One region of the Phytobacter cepae genome, then DNA from elsewhere that is predicted to be linked to it. Evidence: predicted binding sites of a transcription regulator. Region 1 holds the regulator's gene; each other region holds the start of a gene.
The links. Region 1 encodes sigma-54, which starts transcription at its own class of promoters, with help from an activator protein. Its sites were predicted from a motif close to GTTGGCACANNTTTCGCTNT; they were not measured.

Region 1 (5,920 bases):
CGACCAGCAGTCGCTGGATATGCAAGGCAATGTGGTGACCTTTACCGGTAATGTCATTGTTACCCAGGGCACCATTAAAATTAACGCTGATAAGGTCGTGGTCACCCGTCCTGGCGGTCAGCAGGGTAAAGAGGTCATTGACGGCTTCGGTAATCCAGCCACCTTCTATCAGCTCCAGGACAACGGAAAACCGGTCAAAGGTCATGCCTCCCAGATGCACTACGAGCTGGAAAAAGACTTTGTGATCCTGACGGGCAACGCGTACCTGGAGCAGCTTGATAGCAACATTAAAGGCGACAAGATCACCTACCTGGTGAAAGAGCAAAAGATGCAGGCGTTTAGCGAAAAAGGTAAACGTGTAACAACGGTTCTGGTCCCGTCTCAGTTGCAGGATAAGAGCAACAATCAGAACCCGGCCCCGGCGCAAAAAAAGAGTAACTAATTCGTTATGGCAACATTAACTGCAAAGAATCTCGCTAAGGCCTATAAGGGCCGCCGTGTCGTGGAAGACGTGAGCCTGACCGTGAATTCTGGCGAAATCGTCGGCCTGCTTGGCCCGAACGGGGCGGGTAAAACCACAACATTTTACATGGTCGTGGGTATCGTACCGCGAGATGCGGGCAACATCATTATTGATGATGAGGATATCAGTCTGCTGCCGCTGCATGCCCGTGCGCGACGCGGTATCGGCTATCTGCCTCAGGAAGCATCCATTTTCCGCCGCCTGAGCGTGTTTGATAACCTGATGGCCGTCCTGCAGATTCGTGACGATCTTAGCGCGGAGCAGCGGACCGATCGCGCCAACGAATTGATGGATGAGTTCCATATTGAGCATCTGCGTAATAGTCTCGGCCAGGCACTGTCGGGTGGTGAGCGCCGTCGTGTAGAGATCGCCCGTGCGCTGGCGGCGAATCCTAAATTTATTTTGCTGGATGAACCCTTCGCCGGTGTTGACCCGATTTCCGTTATCGACATCAAGCGTATCATTGAACACCTTCGTGACAGCGGGCTCGGTGTGCTGATTACTGACCATAACGTTCGCGAAACGCTGGCCGTTTGTGAACGCGCGTATATCGTGAGCCAGGGGCATCTGATTGCCCATGGCACTCCACAGCAAATCCTTGAAGACGAACATGTTAAGCGCGTATATCTTGGGGAAGACTTCAGACTCTGATAGGGTAGAGTTTATTGACGTGTTTAGTCGGAGAGTACTGCTCTGAATATGAAGCAAGGTTTGCAATTAAGGCTTAGCCAACAGCTAGCCATGACGCCGCAGTTGCAGCAGGCTATCCGCCTGTTACAACTGTCCACGTTGGAACTTCAGCAAGAACTTCAGCAAGCGCTGGAGAGCAACCCTTTGCTGGAGCAGACCGATCTTCATGAAGAAGTGGAAGCGCAGCAGTCTCAGGATAATGAAAATCTCGATAGCGTAGACGCTCTGGAACAAAAAGATATGCCAGAGGAGCTGCCGCTGGATGCCAGTTGGGATGAAATTTATACCGCGGGTACCCCTTCCGGTAGCAGCACCGATTATATTGACGACGAGTTGCCCATTTATCAGGGCGAAACGACCCAGTCATTACAGGATTACCTGATGTGGCAGGTTGAGTTAACCCCCTTTTCTGACACCGACCGTGCGATTGCCACCTCCATTGTGGATGCCGTCGATGATACGGGTTATCTCACCGTGCCGCTGGAAGATATCCTTGAAAGTATGGGCGACGACGAGATTGGACTGGATGAAGTCGAGGCCGTACTCAAACGTATTCAGCGTTTTGATCCGGTCGGCGTGGCGGCGAAAGATCTGCGCGACTGTCTGCTGATTCAGCTTTCCCAGTTTGCGAAAGAGACGCCGTGGCGTGAAGAGGCGCGGCTAATTATCAGCGATCATCTGGATCTGCTCGCCAACCACGATTTCCGCACTCTGATGCGCGTGACCCGGCTGAAAGAAGATGTGCTGAAAGAGGCGGTGAATTTAATTCAGTCACTGGATCCGCGCCCGGGCCAGTCGATCCAAACCGGCGAGCCTGAGTACGTCATACCCGACGTGTTGGTGCGTAAGCACAATACCCGTTGGGTGGTCGAACTGAATTCAGACAGCATTCCACGTCTGCAAATTAACCAGCACTACGCTGCTATGTGCGGCGGTGCGCGCAACGATGCTGACAGTCAGTTTATTCGCAGCAATCTACAGGATGCGAAGTGGCTGATTAAAAGCCTGGAAAGCCGTAACGACACGCTTTTACGGGTCAGCCGTTGTATCGTAGAACAGCAGCAAGCCTTTTTCGAACAGGGAGAGGAGTTCATGAAACCCATGGTGCTGGCGGATATCGCTCAGGCCGTTGAGATGCATGAATCCACCATTTCTCGTGTCACCACGCAAAAATACCTTCATAGTCCGCGAGGCATTTTTGAACTCAAGTATTTTTTCTCCAGCCATGTCAACACCGAAGGCGGTGGCGAAGCCTCGTCAACGGCTATCCGTGCGCTGGTGAAGAAATTAATCGCCGCAGAAAACCCCGCAAAACCGCTGAGCGACAGTAAGCTGACGTCCATGCTGTCCGATCAGGGTATTATGGTTGCGCGGCGAACCGTTGCAAAATATCGAGAGTCTTTATCCATTCCGCCGTCAAACCAACGCAAACAGTTGGTCTGACCCAACCGATAAGGAAGACACTATGCAGCTTAACATCACAGGACAGAACGTCGAGATCACCGAGGCCCTGCGTGAATTTGTGAATACAAAATTTGCGAAACTCGAACAATACTTCGAGAGGATTAATCAGGTCTATATTGTGTTGAAAGTGGAGAAAGTGACTCATACCTCGGATGCGACTTTGCATGTTAATGGTGGTGAAATTCACGCCAGTGCGGAAGGTCAGGATATGTATGCTGCCATCGACGGTTTAATTGATAAACTGGCGCGTCAGCTGACGAAACATAAAGATAAACTGAAACAACACTAATTGTCCGGGCTGACGTCTGGTGCGTCTCACCCTACCGTAACCCGGTAGGGTGAATTCACTGGCGACGCTTAGGTGAAATTATGATGAACAACGATTCCGCTCTACAACTGAGCAATGTCCTTAACCAGGAATGTACCCGTAGTGGCGTTCACTGCCAGAGCAAAAAACGTGCGCTGGAGATAATCAGTGAACTTGCTGCTAAACAGCTGAGCCTGCCACCTCAGGTGGTATTTGAAGCGATCCTTACGCGCGAGAAAATGGGCAGTACGGGTATTGGCAATGGGATAGCCATCCCTCACGGCAAGCTTGAAGAAGATACCCTTCGTGCGGTTGGTGTGTTTGTGCAATTGGAAACCCCGATTGCCTTTGATGCTATTGATAACCAGCCTGTCGATCTGCTGTTTGCACTGCTGGTGCCTGCCGATCAAACTAAAACGCATTTGCATACCCTTTCATTAGTGGCAAAACGTCTGGCGGATAAAACCATTTGTCGCCGCCTGCGTTCTGCGCAAAGTGATGAAGAGCTGTATCAGATAATCACGCTGACAGAAGGCGAACAGGACGATGCGTAACGTATTAGTCGCCGTGATTTCAGGTGCTGCGAGGAGAAATGGCCCATGGTCCTGATGATCGTAAGTGGTCGCTCGGGTTCCGGTAAATCGGTCGCCCTGCGCGCGCTGGAAGACATGGGATTTTACTGCGTAGATAACCTGCCAGTGGTGTTGCTGCCAGAGCTTGCAAGAACGCTGGCCGACAGACAAACCTCTGCAGCTGTCAGCATCGACGTGCGTAATATGCCTGAGTCGCCGGAGATCTTTGAGCAGGCGATGAACAACCTGCCGGAGTATTTCTCACCGCAGTTGCTGTTTCTCGATGCCGATCGCAATACCCTGATTCGTCGCTACAGCGATACGCGTCGTCTGCACCCTCTCTCCAGTAAAAATCTGTCGCTGGAAAGCGCCATTGATGAAGAGAGTAACCTGCTTGAACCTCTGCGTTCGCGTGCCGATCTGATTGTCGATACCTCTGAGATGTCGGTGCATGAACTGGCAGAAATGCTCCGCACGCGCCTGCTTGGCAAACGTGAGCGCGAGTTGACCATGGTGTTCGAGTCGTTCGGTTTCAAACACGGTATTCCTATTGATGCCGATTACGTGTTCGACGTGCGCTTTCTACCCAACCCGCACTGGGACCCTAAACTTCGTCCCATGACCGGTCTCGACAAGCCTGTTGCCGCGTTCCTCGACAGGCATACCGAAGTGCATAACTTTATCTACCAGACGCGCAGCTATCTGGAGTTGTGGCTTCCCATGCTGGAGACCAACAACCGTAGCTATCTGACCGTCGCCATCGGTTGTACGGGTGGTAAGCACCGTTCCGTCTACGTGGCGGAGCAGCTTGCTGATTACTTCCGCTCGCGCGGTAAGAACGTTCAGTCTCGTCATCGCACGCTGGAAAAACGCAAAACATGACCGTAAAACAAACTGTCGAAATCACTAACAAGCTGGGCATGCATGCACGCCCGGCGATGAAGTTATTTGAACTGGTTCAGGGGTTTGACGCGGAAGTGCTTCTGCGCAATGACGAAGGAACGGAAGCCGAAGCCAGCAGTGTGATAGCCCTGTTGATGCTGGACTCGGCGAAAGGACGTCAAATCGAGGTTGAAGCGACGGGTCCGCAGGAAGAAGAAGCTCTGGCAGCCGTTATCGCGCTCTTTATTGCCGGATTTGACGAAGAGTAACCCTCTCCGCCCGGAGAGGGTAGGATCAATGCAGCCTGTTGCGCTGCAGAAATTCTTCCCCGCCTAGCTGACGCATCTGGCGCAGGATCCACGCCTGCCGACTACGTACATAACCTGAAGGGGCATCTGCCCGAAAGCGAAGCGGGTTCGGTAACACCGCTGCCAGCAACGCGGCTTCCGACATGGTGAGTTTGCTGGCGGGTTTATGGAAATAGCGCTGAGAGGCCTCTTCCACGCCAAATATGCCCTCGCCAAATTCAGCAATATTGAGATAGACGGTGAGTATGCGCCGCTTGGTCCAGACCACTTCCGTGGTCAGCGTCAGACCGGCCTCAAGCCCTTTACGAACCCAGCTTTTACCGTCCCATAACAGCAGATTTTTCACCGTTTGCTGCGAAATGGTTGATGCGCCGCGAATGCGATTTTCATGCTGCTCATTATGAGAAAGCGCCTTTTCGATTGCGCTAAAATCCAGCCCCCAGTGCTCGGGGAAACGCTGATCTTCTGCAGCAATCACGGCCAATGCAGCCCAGGGGGAAATATCGTCCATGCCGACCCAGTCGGAATGTGCAACATAGCCGAAGTCTCCGGTAAGCCAGGCGCCCAACTGCCGTTCTACCATGACTGCGGAAAACGGCACCGGCAGAAAACTGAACAGGACGATGCCGCCCCCCCAAAAAAGGGCCAGTGCCAGCACCACCCGCAGGATCATCCGCTTAAGACGAACTTTCAGTGGACCGCGCAGCCCCTTCATTCCGTCAGCACCAGCACGCGCGCCACCAGTTTTTCGATACCGGTAGCGGCTTCAGCGATATTTTGCGCCAGCATATAAGCCGGCGTGGTGACCACTTTGTTGTCCTCATCAACCACAATATCGTCTACCGGACAGGAGACATGTTCGGCCCCCATATCTTCCAGAATTTCAGCGGTATCAATATCTGTACCGATGGTTAAGCGCAGGGGGAAATCAAAAATTTTTGGCAACATCGCCGGCGCAATACAGATAAAACCAAGAGGCTTACCTGCACGATGCATCTCCAGCGCCAGACGTTTCAGACCCTCATCCACCACGCACTCACTTCCCTGACTGGCAAAGGTGCTAAGATTTTTTGCCGCCCCAAATCCCCCCGGGACAATCAACGCATCCAGATCGTTTACTGATGCATAAGCCAGCGATTGAATGGATCCACGCGCAATACGGGCCGCTTCGATC
Region 2 (5,920 bases), 1.6 Mb from region 1:
ACCATCCACCTCAACCCATCAAGCTCACATGTGCGGCCACAATCCGCCAGCCGTAGGGAAACTTCACCCAGGTCTGCATCTGGCGGCCCACGCGCTCGCTGTTCTCACGGGTAAACTCGGTGCTCGCCACCGCCATATCTTCGCCGTAAGTGGTGATTGTGGTATTGCGCAGTAGCCTGTCCAGCCCGGCAGACGGACGCGCATTGCGAAACGCACGAATGGCCTCTATGCCGTACAAATTTTCCGTTGCGCCATAACGCACCGTGCGGGAATCGGCCCAGAACAGCTCATCCAGCACCTGTACATCATTACCGATCAGCGCCTGCTCATAGCGGTAAAACGCGGCGGTAACCTCATTCAACACCGCCGGGCGGTCGATATGTTCTCTGTTCATCATGCATCCTGTGAGTAAAGAATACCGGCCTGCTCCAGTCGCCACGCGGCCTGTAAGCAGCGTGACTCTTGCCAGGGCGCGGCTATTAATTGTACGCCAATCGGTAATCCCGACGCCGTTCTTACCGGCACGGTGACTACCGGCAGTCCGAGAAACGAAACAGGCTGCGTCAGCATGCCCATACTGGCTTTGACCGGCAGATCCATATGGTTGATGTGCATCGTCTGGGCGCCAATCGGCGTCGCGCAGCATGGCGTAGCGGGGGCCAGCAACAGATCGACTCCCTCAAACAGCGGCAGGGTATTATCCCGAAACCAGGCGCGAAAACGCTGGGCCTGCATGTACCAGGCGGAGGGCGTCATGGCGCCTGCCAGTAAACGTTCACGGGAGTTGAGCTCAAACGCCTGCCAGTCGGTCCGCAGCGCGGGCAGATAGTGGTTTCCGCCTTCGGCGGCAGAAAGCAAAAAGGCGGCACTACGGGCCAGTTCCGCCTCCGGTAACACCACCGCCTGCTCCGCCTCCAGCGCCCGCGCCACCGTGGCAACGGCGTGACGTGCATCGTCGTCACACCAGGTGGTGAAATAGCCTTCCAGCACCGCACATCGTAAAGGCTCCCTGGCGCTAAGCGTGGGCAAAGCCGCGGTCGTTACGCGCTCAGACTGCCAGCGGTCTTCTACATCGTGCCCCTGGAGGGCGTCATACACGCAGGCCAGATCCTCCACGCCGCGCGCCAGCGGGCCAATGTGATCCAGGCTGGCGACAAACGGATGGCTGCCGGAACGGGACAAGCGCCCGAAGGTGGGTTTGAGCCCCAAAATTCCACACAACGAGGCGGGGACGCGAATAGAGCCGTTGGTGTCCGTGCCCAGCGAGAAGTTGACCATTCCGGCCGCCACGGCGGCGGCGGAACCACCGGACGAACCGCCCGCAACGCGGGAGGGATCGCGTGGATTGCGCGTTGCCCCGTAATAGCTGTTTTCAGTGGTAAAGCCATAGGCATAGGCGTCCATATTCAGCGTGCCTGCCAGCATCGCACCGGCCTGCTTCAGCTTGCGCAGGGCAAAGGCATCTTTCTCAGCAGGCGGCTGCGTGCTGAACAGCTTCGCGCCAGCCAGCGTCGTCACGCCGTCCACATCAAACAAATTCTTCACTGCGTAAGGCACGCCGGCGAGGGGCGGCAGTGTGTCACCGGCAGCCAGACGGGCGTCGATGTTTGCCGCTTCGTTTAACATGCGCGCGTCGGTGACGCCCGTAAACGCGTTAATCAGCGGGTTCGTCTGCTCAATATGCGTCAGTGATTGTTGCGCCAGTTCGCGGGCGCTGAAGGTTTTTGCCCGTAAGCCTTGCTGAATTTCCCGAATGGACAGATTCATAGCCGATACTCTCCTGCGCCTTCCTGACGGTGCGGGAGGGGAAAGGCCATCAGTGGTGCCGCCATCGCCGCGATGCGCGTCAGTTGCACTTCCAGCTCAGCACGGCGGGCATCATCCAGCGGTACCGCCAGCAGTTGCTCCATCAGCCGGATATAGGTCGGCCAGTCAAAGGTATTCTCCGTCATCATTGCTCCTTAAAAACCGGCGGCGCTGCCGTTACTGCGTGGATCGAATGCCCCTTCGAGCATCCCGTTAGGGTGGCGTACAATCGCGCCTGCATGCCCGGTGGCTTCGCTCAGGCCCGGCAGCCACTCCACCTCATGCCCGAGGTCGAGCAGCGCCTGCCAGGTTTCATCGCTAAAACCGCGTTCAAGTTTCAGGCTGTCGGAAGCCTGGCCCCAGGTACGGCCCAGCAGCCATCGCGGGGCGCATACTGCCGCCTGCAGAGGCATATTTTGCAGGATATGCCGGGTAAATATGGCCGCCTGGGTCTGCGGTTGACCGTCTCCCCCCATGGTGCCGTAGACCATAGTCCGGCCATCTTTCAGGCGTGCGGCGGCGGGGTTCAGCGTATGGAAAGGCTGTTTGCCCGGCACCAGTGTGAGCAGGTGATCGGGGTCGAGGCTGAACGCTGCCCCCCGGTTTTGCAGCAGTACGCCGCTTTCCGGCAGCACAACGCCGCTGCCAAACTCGTGGTAAATGCTCTGAATAAACGATACCGCCAGCCCGTTTTTATCCACTACGCCCATCCAGACGGTGTCGCCGGGGCCTTTACCTTTGCCCCAGGGCGCCGCACGGGATTCATCAATGCTGGCGGCCAGAGCTTCCAGTGGGGTCTGCTCCAGCAGGCTTTGCACCGGCAGGGTGACATGGCGAGGATCGGTAATGTAGCGGTCACGCAGGCCGAAGGCTTTTTTGGTGGCCTCCACGATGCGGTGGATGGTCTGGACTTCGGTTGCCTGCGCCATCTCCAGGTGGTCGGTGATGCCAAGGATCGCCAGCGAGACCAGCCCCTGCGTCGGCGGCGTCATATTGAAGACCTCGCCCTGGCTATGTGCCAGACGCAGCGGCACGCGGCGATGGGCACGATGGGCCGCCAAATCGGCAGCGGTCAGCGGTAAACCCAGTTCGTGCATCTCGCTGGCGATCTGTTCCGCCAGCGCCCCTCGATAAAAACTGTCCAGCCCTTCGGTCGCAAGGCGGGTCAGGGTACGGGCCAGACGCGGCTGGCAGAAACGGCTGCCCGCCAAAGGCACCTTGCCCTCCACCAAAAACGTCTCGGCGAAGCCGGAAACATCCACCAGTTCGGGGTATTTACTCTCGGTGGCACTGGCCTGAGATTGGGTGACAGGGATCCCGTCACTGGCGTAACGGATCGCATCCGCCAGCAGGCGTGACAGCGGCAATGATCCGCCGCCGAGGGAGGCGGAATAATTGAGCGCTTCATCCCAACCGCTCAGCGTCCCCGGTACGGTGAGGGCCGCCAGCGGGCCACGATGCGGAATGTGTGTGTGCCCGGCGTAAAAATCCAGCGTGGCCTTCTGCCCGGCGGAACCGCTGGCATCAATTGCCAGCGGTTCCCCTTCGGGGGGGACGATAAGCCAGAATCCGTCGCCGCCGATCCCGTTCATATGCGGATAAACCACCGCGATGGTAGAGGCGGCGGCCACCATCGCTTCAATGGCGTTGCCGCCGTGACGCAGCACCGACAATGCCGACTCGCTGGCAAGGTGGTGGGGCGTTACCGCCATCCCGGAAGGGGCCATATTACTTTGCATCGTCAGGCTCTCTTTTTTGATTCAGTCAGTGAGTTAAGCAAGAGCTGTTCCAGATTGACGATAAGCGATTCACTGTGTCAGCTTAGAGTGAAACAAAAGTTGCAGGAGGGGCTATGCAGCAGTTAGATACGCGCTTGCGTGAGTGCTACAGCGAATTATCGCCGCAGGAACAGCGGGTTGCTTCGTTCATCATGGATCATTTCGACGATCTGGTGAGCTATAACAGCGCCGAACTGGCGCGTCTGAGCGGGGTGTCCAAGGCCACCGTCAGCCGTCTGTTTAAGCGCCTTGGCTATGATCGTTTCAAAGAGATGCGCGACGAGCTACGCACCCTGCGCCAGAGCGGAATGCCGCTTACCGATAACCGCGACGCGGTACAGGGCAATACGCTGCTGGCGCGACACTACAAACAGGAAATGGCGAACCTGACCCAGTGGGTTAATACCCTCGATGCCGGACAGTTTGCCGACATAGTACAGGCCCTGGGCCAGGCGCAACGGGTCTATATTCTGGGCCTCAGAAACAGCGCGCCGGTGGCGCTACACCTGCGCCAACAGCTCATGCAAAGCCGTGGGCAGGTCTATGTGATGCCGCAGCCGGGCCAGACGCTGGCGGAAGAGCTGGTGGATATTACCCCGGCGGATCTGGTGGTGGTGGTCGCCTTTCGTCGTCGCCCCCGCGTGATCCGCCCGGTGCTTGAAGCGCTGCAAAAACAGGGAGTGCCAGCGGTTGCCATCAGTGAGCCACAGGCCGCAGGCATGACCACGCTGGCCCGCTGGCATCTGGGCGTGCCTCTCGACAGCGTTTCAGCGTTTGACAGCTACAGCGGGGCGATGAGCCTGGTTAATCTGCTCGCCAACGCCTTATTACATAACGCCCTGACCGAGGGTCGCCAGCGTATTCATCAGATAGCCTCTTTGTATACAGAGCTGGATGAACTGGAGCAGCGCTAGCGCACCGTCATGGTGCTTGTGCACCTTGATGGCGGTCGCTAATGGCGCAAATGATATCGCGTAGACAGCGCAAAAAAAGAGCGAATTCCACTGGTTCCTGAGCTGGCGTGAACTCTGCGTGTGTGGCACATTAGTTGCAGAAAATTATCTTAAGAATCTTTTGTTTCATCATTCCCGCTTTTGTATACCAAAGGACGCGCTTATGTTTGATTCTCAGCACTGTTTGCAAATCAACCCACCGCATCGCCTGCTCATGGGGCCTGGCCCGATTAATGCTGACCCGCGCGTCCTGCGCGCCATGGCGAGCCAACTGGTGGGCCAGTACGATCCGGTGATGACTGGCTACATGAATGAAGTGATGTCTCTCTACCGGGGGGTATTCCGCACTGAAAACCACTGGACTATGCTGGTGGATGGCACTTCCCGTGCCGGGATTGAAGCCGTGCTGGTCTCCGCGATTCGTCCGGGTGACAAGGTGCTGGTGCCGGTGTTTGGGCGCTTTGGGCATCTGCTGTGTGAGATTGCCCGTCGTTGCCGTGCAGAAGTTCACACCATCGAAGTACCGTGGGGCGAAGTCTTTACCCCAGATCGGATTGAAGATGCCATTAAGCAGGTGAAACCGCGCCTGTTGCTGACCGTGCAGGGCGACACCTCCACCACCTTGCTGCAGCCGCTGGAGCAGCTTGGCGATATTTGTCGTCGTCACGGGGTGCTGTTTTATACCGATGCGACCGCCTCGCTCGGTGGCAACGCGCTGGAAACCGATGCCTGGGGGCTGGATGCCGTCTCCGCCGGGCTGCAAAAATGCCTCGGCGGCCCGTCAGGTAGCTCGCCCATCACCCTCAGTCCACAAATGGAAGCGGTGATTCGTGCGCGTAAATGCGTGGAACAGGGGATCCGCACCGACACCCATCGCGATGGCGATGACGAGATGATCTACTCCAACTATTTCGATCTCGGTATGGTGATGGATTACTGGGGACCAGAGCGCTTGAACCACCACACTGAAGCTACCAGTATGCTGTTCGCCGCCCGCGAATGCGCCCGCATTATGCTCGAAGAGGGGATGGACGCGCTGATTGCCCGTCATGCACTGCACGGTCGCGCCATGCTGGCCGGCATTCAGGGCATGGGGCTGGACGTCTTTGGCGACATTCGCCACAAAATGAACAACGTGCTCGGCGTGGTTATCCCTGCTGCTGTTCACGGCGAAGAGGTGCGTAAGTGCCTGTTGGATGATTTCCACATCGAGATTGGCACCTCGTTTGGCCCGCTGCAGGGCAAAATCTGGCGTATCGGCACCATGGGCTACAACGCCCGCAAAGACTGCGTGCTGCAAACCCTGACCGCACTTGAAGCGGTGCTCAATCGCCTCGGCTTCCGAACCGTGCAGGGTGAGGGGATGCAGGCAGCATGGAACGT
Region 3 (5,920 bases), 1.8 Mb from region 1:
ATGTGTGGTTAAATCCTCGTAACGTCTTCAAGTGTGGCACAGGTCACTGATTTCTGCCTGCAAACTGCTGGCTATTCAGATTATTGCACCCATCGGACCGCTTGAATTTCCAGGTTATACTCTGTAGAGCATTCGCTTCGGCGGCGTTTATATTATTGAGGACACCTATGAGTCAGGCGCTTAACAATCTGCTGTCATTATTGAATCTGGAAAAAATTGAAGAGGGCCTTTTTCGTGGGCAAAGCGAAGATTTAGGGTTGCGTCAGGTCTTCGGTGGGCAGGTCGTCGGGCAAGCTTTGTATGCCGCCAAAGAGACCGTCCCGGCTGAGCGTCTCGTCCATTCGTTTCACAGCTATTTTTTGCGCCCCGGCGATAGCCAAAAACCGATTATTTATGATGTAGAGGTGCTGCGCGACGGCAACAGCTTTAGCGCCCGCCGCGTCGCCGCCATTCAGAATGGCAAACCTATCTTTTATATGACGGCCTCATTCCAGGCCCCGGAGCCGGGTTATGAACATCAAAAAACCATGCCCCCTGCCCCTGACCCGGAATCACTGAAATCGGAAACCGACATTGCCCGCGAGCTGTCGGCCTTTTTGCCGCCACTGGTAAAAGAGAAGTTTCTCGGCGATAAGCCCATTGAAATCCGCCCCGTTGAATTTCATAACCCCCTGAAAGGGCATAAGGCTGAGCCCACCCGCCAGGTGTGGATGCGGGCGAATGGTCAGTTGCCGCAGGATTTACGCGTTCAGCAGTATCTGCTGGGGTATGCCTCAGACTTTCACTTCCTGCTGGTCGCCCTCCAGCCACACGGCGTGGGCTTCCTGGAAAAAGGCATGCAGGTGGCGACCATCGATCACTCGATGTGGTTCCATCGTCCTTTCGACCTGAATGACTGGCTGCTCTACAGCGTAGAGAGTACTTCGGCCTCCAGCGCGCGCGGCTTTGTACGCGGTGAATTTTACAACCGCGACGGGGTGCTGGTTGCGTCCACCGTACAGGAAGGGGTGATGCGTAACCGCGGCGCATAATCCGCTTATCAGAATGACAAAAGCCTCCCGGTGGGAGGCTTTTTTGCTCAGGAGATTACGCAGTCTGATAAGAATCAGGCGTTATAGGCGTTTTCGCCATGGCTGTTAACATCCAGCCCTTCACGCTCTTGATCTTCAGGTACGCGCAGACCTACGGTCATGTCAGCCAGCTTGTAGCCGATAAAGGCAACCACACCTGACCAGACGATGGTGATCGCGACACTTTCAAGCTGTACCAGCACCTGGTGACCCATGGTCACGCCTTCAGCGTAACCCACGCCGCCCAGTGAGGTCGCCGCGAAGATACCGGTCATGATGCAACCCACGATACCGCAGACGCCGTGCACACCAAACACATCGCAAGGATCGTCCACTCGCAGCCAGCGCTTAAGCGTTGTCACACCCCAGATACCTGCCAGACCCGCAACGATACCCACCAGCAGCGCGCCGCCAACACCAACGTATCCGCATGCCGGGGTGATGCCGACCAGACCGGCAATCGCACCCGAACAGGCACCCAGCAGTGAAGGTTTGCCGCGCAGCGCCCACTCACCAAATACCCAGGAGAGGATGGCACCCGCCGTGGCGACAACGGTGTTAACAAACGCCAGCGCAGCGATTTCGTTAGCCGCACTTGCAGAACCGGCGTTGAAACCGAACCAGCCAAAGTAGAGGATCGCGGTGCCAATGAACACCATCGGCAGATTATGCGGTTTGAAAGCCTCTTTACCAAAGCCCACACGTTTGCCAATCAGGTAGGCGCCTACCAGGCCTGCTACCGCAGCGTTGATGTGAACAACGGTACCGCCAGCAAAGTCCATTGCGCCGTGGGAGGCGAGCAGACCACCGCCCCAGACCATATGCGCAATCGGCACGTAGGAGAGCGTCAGCCAGACCACCACGAAGATCAGCACGGCAGAGAAGCGGATACGTTCAGCCAGGGCACCGACGATAAGACCCACGGTAATACAGGCGAACGATCCCTGGAAGGCAACATGAATGTACTGATAGAAGCTGCCCATTACGGCGGTCAGCTCGATGTTTTTCAACATCGCCCAGTTAAAGCTACCAAAGAAGCTATTACCTTCACTGAATGCGAGGGAGTAGCCATACACCACCCACAATACGCAGACCAGGGCGAAGGTCACGGCCACCTGAGTCAGCATAGAGAGAACGTTTTTGCCACGGATCAAGCCGCCGTAGAACAGGGCAATACCCGGGATAGTCATAAACAGCACCAGCGCGGTGCAGATCATCATAAAGGCGTTGTCAGCTTTATCCGCAACCGCCGGGGCAGCCATCGCCAGACCAGGCAGTAATGCCAGCGAAGCAAGACCTGCTTTTAACATTGTTTTCTTCATTTTCTTCCCCATCCTTCTCACTGTGTGCAGGTATTACAGTGCCGCTTCGTCGGCTTCGCCGGTACGAATACGAATGACACGTTGCAGCTCAGCAACGAAAATTTTGCCGTCGCCAATTTTTCCGGTGTAGGCCGCTTTGCTAATCACATCAATCACTTCATCAAGTTGATCGTCTGCAATAGCCACGTCAATCTTCACTTTTGGCAGGAAGTTAACGCTGTACTCGGCACCACGGTAAAGCTCGGCATGCCCCTTCTGACGCCCGAAACCTTTTACTTCAGTCACGGTCAATCCTTGAATACCAATTGAAGACAGCGCTTCACGAACGTCTTCCAGTTTGAATGGCTTAATCACCACGGTAACCAGCTTCATAGATCCCCCTCCAGTCAAAATCGATAATGGCCGCAGCTAACACACAGGAGATATTGCAAGGGCTGTGCCAGAAATGAAAAACAGGCGTTATTCAGGCTTTTATGGCCTACAGGAGGGGTTGGCTAACCCGAAGTGAAAAGCGAGACGCGTTCAGATTGTTCCTGGAAAAGAAAAACGCACCACGACAGTGCGCAGTGCGTTATTTTTTTGCACCAACAGAGGTTCCCGTCAGTAGCGTGCCTGATTATGGTGCATCAGGCGATAAGGGTTTCTTCTTGTAAACCGGCAGCCAGTTCTTCCCCCGCCAGCTGCAACTGGTACATCTGCCAGTAGCGTCCTTTCTTTTCAAGCAGTTGTTGGTGAGTTCCGCGTTCAACGGCTTGCCCACGATGAAGCACAAGTATGGTTCCGGCATCCACAATGGTCGACAATCGATGGGCAATCACCACCAGGGTCGTCTTCTCCCGTACGGCAACCAGCGCCTGCTGAATGGCCTGCTCGGTGCCGGAGTCAATGTTAGCCGTCGCTTCATCAAGGATCAGGATTTGCGGGGTATCCACCAGCACGCGCGCCAGAGCGAGCAGTTGCTTTTGCCCCACTGAGAGGTTGTTACCCTGCTCCCCTAGTCGCGTATAGATGCCGTCACTCATGCCGCGCGCCAGCTCCGCAAGCTGCACCGTTTCCAGCGCATGCCAGACCTGCGCCTCAGAAATGTCGCGCCCCAGCGTGACGTTGGCAAAGAAGCTGTCGGCCATTACTACCGGGTCCTGCTGCACCATCGCCACCCCTTTGCGCAATGACGCGTGACTCAGCGCGGAGAGCGGGCGACCGTCCAGGCGGATCTCCCCTTTGGTGAGCGGGTAGTACCCCATGAGCAGATTGGCGAGGGTACTTTTACCGCTGCCGGTGTGCCCGACCAGTGCGACGAAACTGCGCGGCGGCACGCTCAGGCTGATGTCCTGTAACACCAGTTGATCATCACGATACGCAAAGGAGACATTCTCAATATCTATCGCGCCGCTTTTCAGCGGTTCATCGTCATAGCCGTAGGTCTGACGCGGGCAATCCATCAGTTCAAACACGCGCTCTCCGGCCACTACCGCCTGTTGGAGCATCGATTGCTGAGTCGTGAGTTCAATTAAAGGCTCATTGAGTCGCCCCAGATAACTGATAAAGGCGTACAGCACCCCGACTTCCACTGTTCCGGTGGGGCTAAAACCGAACAGCATCAACAGGCCGCAAAGAATAAGTGTGGTAAACAAGCTCAGCAAAGGACGCAACAGGAAGCCATCAAGACGCAGGGTTTGCATCCGCGCCAGATAGTGCGAGCGGCTCGCCTCACCCATTCGTTCACCAAAACGCCCCTGCTGGCGGAACTGCTGGATAACACTCATTCCGTTAATGACTTCGTTAAAACCGTCGTTAATGTCCGCAAGATAGGCACGCATGCGTCGGACGATGGGCGTGCTGTAACGCTGATAAATCAACATCACAATCAGTACCGCCGGGAAAATGGCGATAGCCACCAGCGCCATTCGCCAGTCAAGGCTGAACATGGCCACCAGCATGGCGCCAATCAATGCTGCGCTGCGCAGTACCGTAGCCACCACGGTGACGTACAGATCACGAATCACTTCGGTATCGTTGGTCACGCGGGAGATAATTTGCCCTACCGGTTGGGTATCAAAGGCATTAAGCGGCTGACGAAGCGCAGCATCCATCACATCAGTACGGAGCTGTTGCACCACACCGACCGCGGCCTGGTTGAACAACAACGCCTGGGCGTAATGAAGCCCCGCCGCCAGGAATTGCAGGCCAATGTAGGCGACGACCAGCCCGGCAACCAGCCCCAGTGGCAGATAGCTTTTCGCCACCATGTTGTCGATAAAATAGCTGATAAGCGCCGGCCCCGTCACTTCCGCCGCTGCCGCAACCCAGAGCATCACCACGGCTTTTATCAGCTGTTTGCGCCAGGGTTTTCCATAGACCAGCAGACGCTTTAAGGTCGGCCATAGCTGCCCGAAGTTACGCATGACTGGCCTCCTGTGGCGCTTCATCCAGCGCCGCTTCCAGTTGCTGATAGCGATACATATCGCGATACCACCCAGGCGTACTCGCCAGTTGTTCATGTTCCCCGCGCTGTGCAATGTGCCCGTGCTGCATCACCAGGATTTCACTCGCCTCCGTCAGCGCCGACAGGCGATGCGCACTGATGATGACCGTGCGCCCTTCTCCCCATTGACGGAGATTATGCAGAATCTGATGCTCGGTACGCCCGTCAACGGCAGAAAGCGCATCATCCAGCAGCAGAATTTCCGCATCCAGCAAAAGCGCACGCGCAATAGAGATACGCTGTTTTTGTCCACCGGAGAGCATGACGCCGCGCTCCCCCACTTCGGTTTCATAGCCCTGCGGCAGTCGCAAAATATCGTCATGCACGCTGGCAAGTCGGGCGACATGTTCAATCTCTTCGCGGGTGGCGCCCGGTTTACCCAGCGCAATATTACTGGCAACCGTATCGGAGAAGAGGAAGGGAGTTTGATTGACGACCGCAAGGCGACTGCGCCACGCATCCAGCTTGAGTTCGGTTAGCGGTATCGCGTGGAAGCGAATGTCGCCCTGCTCAACGTCGAAATGGCGCTGAATCAGGGAGAGCAATGTGCTTTTCCCTGAGCCGGTCGGCCCGCAAATCCCCAGCATCTGACCCGGCTGGAGAGTGACGTTAACGTCACTCAAAATCGGCTGCGTGGTTTGCGGATAGATAAACTGGCGGATAGCTATCTCCAGCGTGCCCCGCCCCGCTGGTACTGGTTCATTACCGTCATTCACCACCGGGGCTTCCGACAGCATATCGCGGATACGGGTATAAGCGGCACTGCCGCGCTCAACGATATTGAACATCCAGGCCAGGGCTAACATCGGCCAAATCATCAGTCCCAGATACATCATAAAGCTGGTGAGTTGCCCCAGCGTCAGCGAACCTTGGACCACCATCCAGCTCCCGCCGCCGATCGCCAGCAGATTCGCCATACCAATAGCGATATAGATCGTCGGATCGAAGCGGGCATCGACGCGCGCAACCCGCATGTTTTTCTCGCCAGTGTCCGCCGCCTCACCGGAAAACAGCGCCGACTGACGATCTTCCAGACCAAAGGC
Region 4 (5,920 bases), 650 kb from region 1:
CAGCTTCTGCATGATGGTAATCACCTCTTTACGCAATGACACAAAGACAGCCTGCCAGCCGGTCGAAAACTGCTCATAGCTGAGTGGCAGTTCCATCTCTTCACACAGTGCTTTTGCAAACGCCTCATCGCTTATTTCACCGCGCTCATGCTGATGAAACGGCTCACCCATGGTGAAACTCTGCTTCAATGTTGCCAACGGCACGCGGCTAAAATCGCTCCATGCACCTAACACCCGGTTGAAGTCGATATCGACGATCACATTACCTAAATCAAAGATATAGAGCATTTCCCTCTCCTTGTTTGCCGTGGAAAGTTAACTGTAGCGGGAAAGTCTGAGGTTGAATAGTTCGCCCACTCACGCGGGCGAGAGGAAGGTTACTCACAGGAGGGGAACGGTAAACATCACGGTATTTATAAAACAAAAAAGCCGGACAACAGCGTTGCCCGGCTTTTTTTACTGAAGGAAACGTAAATTACGCTTCTTTCGCACCACGACCCGCACGTTTACGGTCGTTTTCGGTCAGGTGGCGTTTACGGATACGCACGGAGGTAGGAGTAACTTCTACCAGTTCGTCGTCATCAATAAATTCCAGAGCCTGTTCCAGCGTCATTTTGATCGGTGGAACCAGAACCGTTGCTTCGTCTGTACCAGACGCACGCATGTTGGTCAGTTTCTTACCGGTCAGGCAGTTTACAGTCAGGTCGTTAGAACGACTGTGAATACCGATGATCTGGCCTTCATAGACTTCAGCACCGTGACCCAGGAACAGCTTACCGCGGTCCTGCAGGCTGAACAGTGCAAACGCCACTGCTTTACCCTGGCCGTTGGAAATCAGCACGCCGTTGTTACGCTGACCGATTTCACCCGGACGAACGTCATCATAGTGGCTGAAGGTGGAGTACAGCAGACCGGTACCGGAAGTCATAGTCATGAACTCGGTACGGAAGCCGATCAGGCCACGAGCCGGAATCAGGTAGTCCAGACGAATACGGCCTTTGCCGTCAGGGATCATGTCTTTGACATCGCCCTTACGCTCGCCCATCGCCTGCATGACAGAACCCTGATGCTGTTCTTCGATGTCCAGCGTCACGTTCTCGAACGGCTCTTGCATGCGGCCGTCGATCATACGGTTGATAACTTTCGGACGGGACACAGCCAGTTCGAAGCCTTCACGACGCATGTTTTCGATAAGAACAGACAAGTGCAGCTCACCACGACCGGATACGCGGAACGCATCAGAGTCTTCGGTTTCTTCAACGCGCAGTGCAACGTTGTGTACCAGCTCTTTGTTCAGACGCTCAAGGATCTGACGAGAGGTAACAAACTTACCTTCTTTACCACAGAACGGAGAGGTGTTGACGTTGAAGAACATGGTAACGGTCGGCTCATCGACAGACAGCGCTGGCAGAGCTTCTACGTTCTGCGTGTCGCAAAGCGTATCAGAAATGTTCAGTTCGCCCAGACCGGTAATAGCGATGATGTCGCCCGCTTCGGCTTCGGTGGACTCAATACGTTCCAGACCGAGGTGAGTCAGCACTTTACCGACTTTACCGTTACGAGTTTTACCTTCACTGTCGATCAGTGTGATCTGCTGGTTAGGTTTCACTTTACCGCGCTTGATACGACCAATGCCGATAACACCAACGTAGTTGTTGTAATCAAGCTGAGAGATCTGCATCTGGAACGGACCATCCAGATCAACATTCGGCGCCGGTACGTGGTCAACAATCGCCTGATACAGCGGGGTCATGTCTTCCGCCATCTCAGTGTGATCGTTACCCGCGATACCCATCAATGCGGATGCATAGATGATAGGGAAATCGAGCTGCTCGTCAGTCGCATCCAGGTTTACGAACAGGTCAAATACCTGATCGACAACCCAGTCAGGACGCGCGCCAGGACGGTCAACTTTGTTGATAACCACGATTGGCTTCAAACCATGGGCGAATGCCTTTTTGGTTACGAAGCGGGTCTGCGGCATTGGGCCATCCATTGCGTCAACGACCAGCAGAACGGAGTCTACCATGGACATTACACGTTCAACTTCACCACCGAAGTCGGCGTGCCCTGGGGTATCAACGATGTTGATACGGTAGTCATTCCATTTGATAGCGGTGTTTTTAGCGAGGATGGTAATCCCACGCTCTTTCTCCAAGTCATTGGAGTCCATCACGCGTTCGGTGGCTTCAGCACGTTCGTTACTGAAGGTACCAGATTGCTGCAGCAGCTTATCAACCAGGGTAGTTTTACCATGGTCAACGTGCGCGATGATGGCGATATTACGCAGATTTTCGATCACAACTTTGCCTCAGGCATTTAGAAATAGCGCGTTATTGTACACGGATTAATCGCACTACAAAACAGGATCACAAACATCCCCCGCAAACAAGTATTGCAGAGATGCTTTGTGATCACTTTCACGGAGCGGAATTGGGCCGCTTTACCATAAATTGCACCAATGCGGTGCTCAATGTTCACATTAAAGCACTATATTGGTGCAAGATAACCAACATGGTGCAGCCCATTTGCACTATGGTGCGCATAATAGCGCCTTTTTAGTGACATTTAAAAGTTGGCATAGATTTCGCTTAATAAAATTTATGGCAACACCGTCAGATTGACGCAGTATTGCAGACCTCGTTACCACGACGACAATGAAAATCCGGGAGAGTTTAAGTATGTCCGCTGAACACGTATTGACGATGCTGAATGAGCACGAAGTGAAATTTGTTGATTTGCGCTTTACCGATACCAAAGGTAAAGAACAGCACGTCACCATTCCAGCTCATCAGGTTAATGCCGAATTCTTTGAAGAAGGCAAAATGTTTGACGGCTCCTCGATTGGCGGCTGGAAAGGCATTAACGAATCTGACATGGTTCTGATGCCGGACGCTTCTACCGCTCTCATTGACCCGTTCTACGAAGAGTCGACCCTGATCATCCGCTGCGACATCCTGGAACCAGGCACCCTGCAGGGCTACGATCGTGACCCGCGTTCTATCGCTAAACGTGCTGAAGAATACCTGCGTTCTACGGGTCTTGCTGACACCGTGCTTTTCGGGCCAGAACCAGAGTTCTTCCTGTTTGACGACATTCGTTTTGGTGCGTCCATCTCCGGCTCTCATGTTGCTATCGATGACATCGAAGGCGCATGGAACTCTTCCACCAAATACGAAGGCGGCAACAAAGGCCACCGTCCTGGTGTGAAAGGGGGTTACTTCCCGGTTCCGCCAGTCGATTCATCACAGGACATCCGTTCTACCATGTGCTTGATCATGGAAGAAATGGGTCTGGTTGTTGAAGCTCACCACCACGAAGTAGCCACTGCTGGTCAGAACGAAATCGCAACCCGCTTCAACACCATGACCAAAAAAGCGGACGAAATTCAGATCTACAAATATGTGGTTCACAACGTCGCTCATCGCTTCGGCAAAACGGCAACCTTCATGCCAAAACCAATGTTTGGCGATAACGGTTCCGGTATGCACTGCCACATGTCTCTGTCCAAGAACGGCGTAAACCTGTTCTCTGGTGACAAATATGCGGGTCTGTCTGAGCAGGCGCTGTATTACATTGGCGGCGTTATCAAACACGCTAAAGCCATCAACGCCCTGGCAAACCCGACCACGAACTCCTACAAGCGTCTGGTCCCGGGTTATGAAGCGCCTGTTATGCTGGCTTACTCAGCCCGTAACCGTTCTGCTTCCATCCGTATTCCAGTGGTTGCCTCTCCGAAAGCACGCCGTATCGAAGTGCGCTTCCCGGACCCGGCTGCTAACCCGTACCTGTGCTTTGCTGCCCTGCTGATGGCAGGTCTTGATGGTATCAAGAACAAAATCCATCCGGGCGAAGCAATGGACAAAAACCTGTATGACCTGCCGCCGGAAGAAGCGAAAGAGATCCCACAGGTTGCCGGCTCTCTGGAAGAAGCACTGAATGCTCTGAACGAAGACCGCGAGTTCCTGACAGCGGGTGGCGTATTCACCAACGACGCTATCGATGCTTACATCGCACTGCGCATTGAAGAAAACGACCGCGTACGCATGACGCCGCACCCGGTAGAGTTCGAACTGTACTACAGCGTTTAATACATTAGTAATAATAGCCAACGTATTTCTTGTCCCGGCAAGATGGCAACTGAGCGAGTCCCCAGAAGCATAGCAACCTATGTGACTGGGGTGAGTGAAAGCGGCCAGCGCAGCAGGGGCGAGAAAGACGCAGGATATTTAGTTGCCGTGGAAACTTTCAGCCCATCTTCGGATGGGCTTTTTTCTCCGCCAACGACCTGAATATCGGCATTTTTTATCAACAAAACGCTATAATGCACTAAAACAGTGCAACCTTTGGGAGACTGCTTAATGGCGAGTGGCTCGTTGCCCGATGCTGGGCAGATCCTCAATTCTTTGATCAACAGTATTTTGCTGGTTGATGATGAGCTGGCGGTGCATTACGCCAACCCGGCCGCACAACAGCTTCTGGCACAAAGTTCGCGTAAATTATTCGGCACCCCGCTGCCGGAACTGCTGAGCTATTTTTCACTCAATATCGCCCTGATGCGTGAGAGCCTGAATGCCGGGCAGGGATTTACGGATAACGAAGTGACCCTCGTGATTGACGGTCGCTCACACATTCTTTCGTTAACGGCGCAACGCTTACCTGAAGGCCTGATCCTGCTGGAAATGGCACCGATGGATAATCAGCGACGTCTTAGTCAGGAACAGTTACAGCACGCTCAGCAGATTGCTGCACGCGATCTGGTTCGTGGCCTGGCACATGAAATTAAAAACCCGTTGGGTGGCTTACGTGGCGCGGCGCAGCTGCTCGCAAAAGCTTTACCGGACCCGTCATTGACGGAATACACCAAAGTGATCATCGAACAGGCTGACCGGCTGCGTAATCTGGTCGACAGGCTGTTAGGACCACAGCATCCCGGCATGCACGTCACCGAAAGTATTCATAAGGTGGCTGAGCGCGTGGTGAAACTGGTGTCGATGGAGCTGCCTGAAAACGTCACGCTGGTGCGCGATTACGATCCAAGCCTGCCTGAGCTGGCGCACGATCCCGATCAGATTGAACAGGTTTTACTGAATATCGTCCGCAACGCCTTACAGGCCCTCGGCCAGGAAGGCGGTGAAATCATTCTGCGGACGCGCACGGCCTTCCAGTTGACGCTGCACGGTGTTCGTTATCGCCTGGCGGCACGCATTGATGTGGAAGATAACGGCCCGGGTATTCCGTCGCATCTTCAGGACACGCTCTTCTACCCGATGGTTAGCGGGCGCGAAGGTGGCACCGGACTGGGTTTATCTATCGCTCGCAGTTTGATCGATCAACATTCTGGCAAAATTGAATTCACCAGTTGGCCAGGCCATACCGAGTTTTCGGTGTTCCTGCCTATTCGGAAATAGAGGTGTTTATGCAACGAGGGATAGTCTGGATCGTTGATGACGATAGCTCCATCCGTTGGGTGCTTGAACGCGCGCTCACCGGTGCTGGCTTGAACTGCACGACCTTTGAAAATGCGAACGAAGTGCTTGATGCACTGACCACCAAAACACCGGACGTGTTGCTGTCTGATATCCGTATGCCCGGAATGGATGGCCTCGCTCTGTTAAAGCAGATAAAACAGCGCCATCCGATGCTACCGGTCATCATAATGACCGCTCATTCGGATCTGGATGCTGCCGTTAGCGCCTATCAGCAAGGGGCGTTTGATTATCTGCCAAAGCCTTTCGATATTGATGAAGCGGTGGCGCTGGTTGAGCGAGCCATCAGTCACTATCAGGAACAGCAGCAGCCGCGTAATGTGCAGGTGAGCGGGCCAACCACCGATATCATTGGTGAAGCGCCGGCAATGCAGGACGTATTCCGCATCATTGGCCGTCTGTCTCGCTCTTCCATCAGCGTGCTGATTAAC

Region 2: a site for sigma-54 is predicted at 3,580-3,599, ahead of ACUY4Q_RS19580 (gamma-glutamyltransferase family protein). Genes of this name have one in related genera too.
Region 3: a site for sigma-54 is predicted at 2,817-2,836, ahead of glnK (P-II family nitrogen regulator). Genes of this name have one in related genera too.
Region 4: a site for sigma-54 is predicted at 2,575-2,594, ahead of glnA (glutamate--ammonia ligase). Genes of this name have one in related genera too.

Annotation. Positions count from the first base shown of each region.
Region 1 is NZ_CM135107.1:584,100-590,019, reverse strand. Features, by position in the region: gene lptA (lipopolysaccharide ABC transporter substrate-binding protein LptA) at 1-442, shown strand, start outside; gene lptB (LPS export ABC transporter ATP-binding protein) at 449-1,174, shown strand; gene rpoN (RNA polymerase factor sigma-54) at 1,223-2,656, shown strand; gene hpf (ribosome hibernation promoting factor) at 2,679-2,966, shown strand; gene ptsN (PTS IIA-like nitrogen regulatory protein PtsN) at 3,047-3,538, shown strand; gene rapZ (RNase adapter RapZ) at 3,584-4,438, shown strand; gene npr (PTS phosphocarrier protein NPr) at 4,435-4,707, shown strand; gene mtgA (monofunctional biosynthetic peptidoglycan transglycosylase) at 4,733-5,461, opposite strand; gene elbB (isoprenoid biosynthesis glyoxalase ElbB) at 5,458-5,920, opposite strand, start outside.
Region 2 is NZ_CM135107.1:4,160,472-4,166,391, reverse strand. Features, by position in the region: gene hpxZ (oxalurate catabolism protein HpxZ) at 11-394, opposite strand; gene ACUY4Q_RS19590 (AtzE family amidohydrolase) at 394-1,767, opposite strand; gene hpxX (oxalurate catabolism protein HpxX) at 1,764-1,952, opposite strand; gene ACUY4Q_RS19580 (gamma-glutamyltransferase family protein) at 1,962-3,545, opposite strand; gene ACUY4Q_RS19575 (MurR/RpiR family transcriptional regulator) at 3,659-4,498, shown strand; gene ACUY4Q_RS19570 (pyridoxal-phosphate-dependent aminotransferase family protein) at 4,701-5,920, shown strand, end outside.
Region 3 is NZ_CM135107.1:3,949,492-3,955,411, forward strand. Features, by position in the region: gene tesB (acyl-CoA thioesterase II) at 168-1,031, shown strand; gene amtB (ammonium transporter AmtB) at 1,106-2,392, opposite strand; gene glnK (P-II family nitrogen regulator) at 2,426-2,764, opposite strand; gene ACUY4Q_RS18695 (SmdB family multidrug efflux ABC transporter permease/ATP-binding protein) at 3,019-4,797, opposite strand; gene ACUY4Q_RS18700 (SmdA family multidrug ABC transporter permease/ATP-binding protein) at 4,790-5,920, opposite strand, start outside.
Region 4 is NZ_CM135107.1:5,088,885-5,094,804, forward strand. Features, by position in the region: gene yihX (glucose-1-phosphatase) at 1-288, opposite strand, end outside; gene typA (ribosome-dependent GTPase TypA) at 476-2,302, opposite strand; gene glnA (glutamate--ammonia ligase) at 2,682-4,091, shown strand; gene glnL (nitrogen regulation protein NR(II)) at 4,362-5,411, shown strand; gene glnG (nitrogen regulation protein NR(I)) at 5,420-5,920, shown strand, end outside.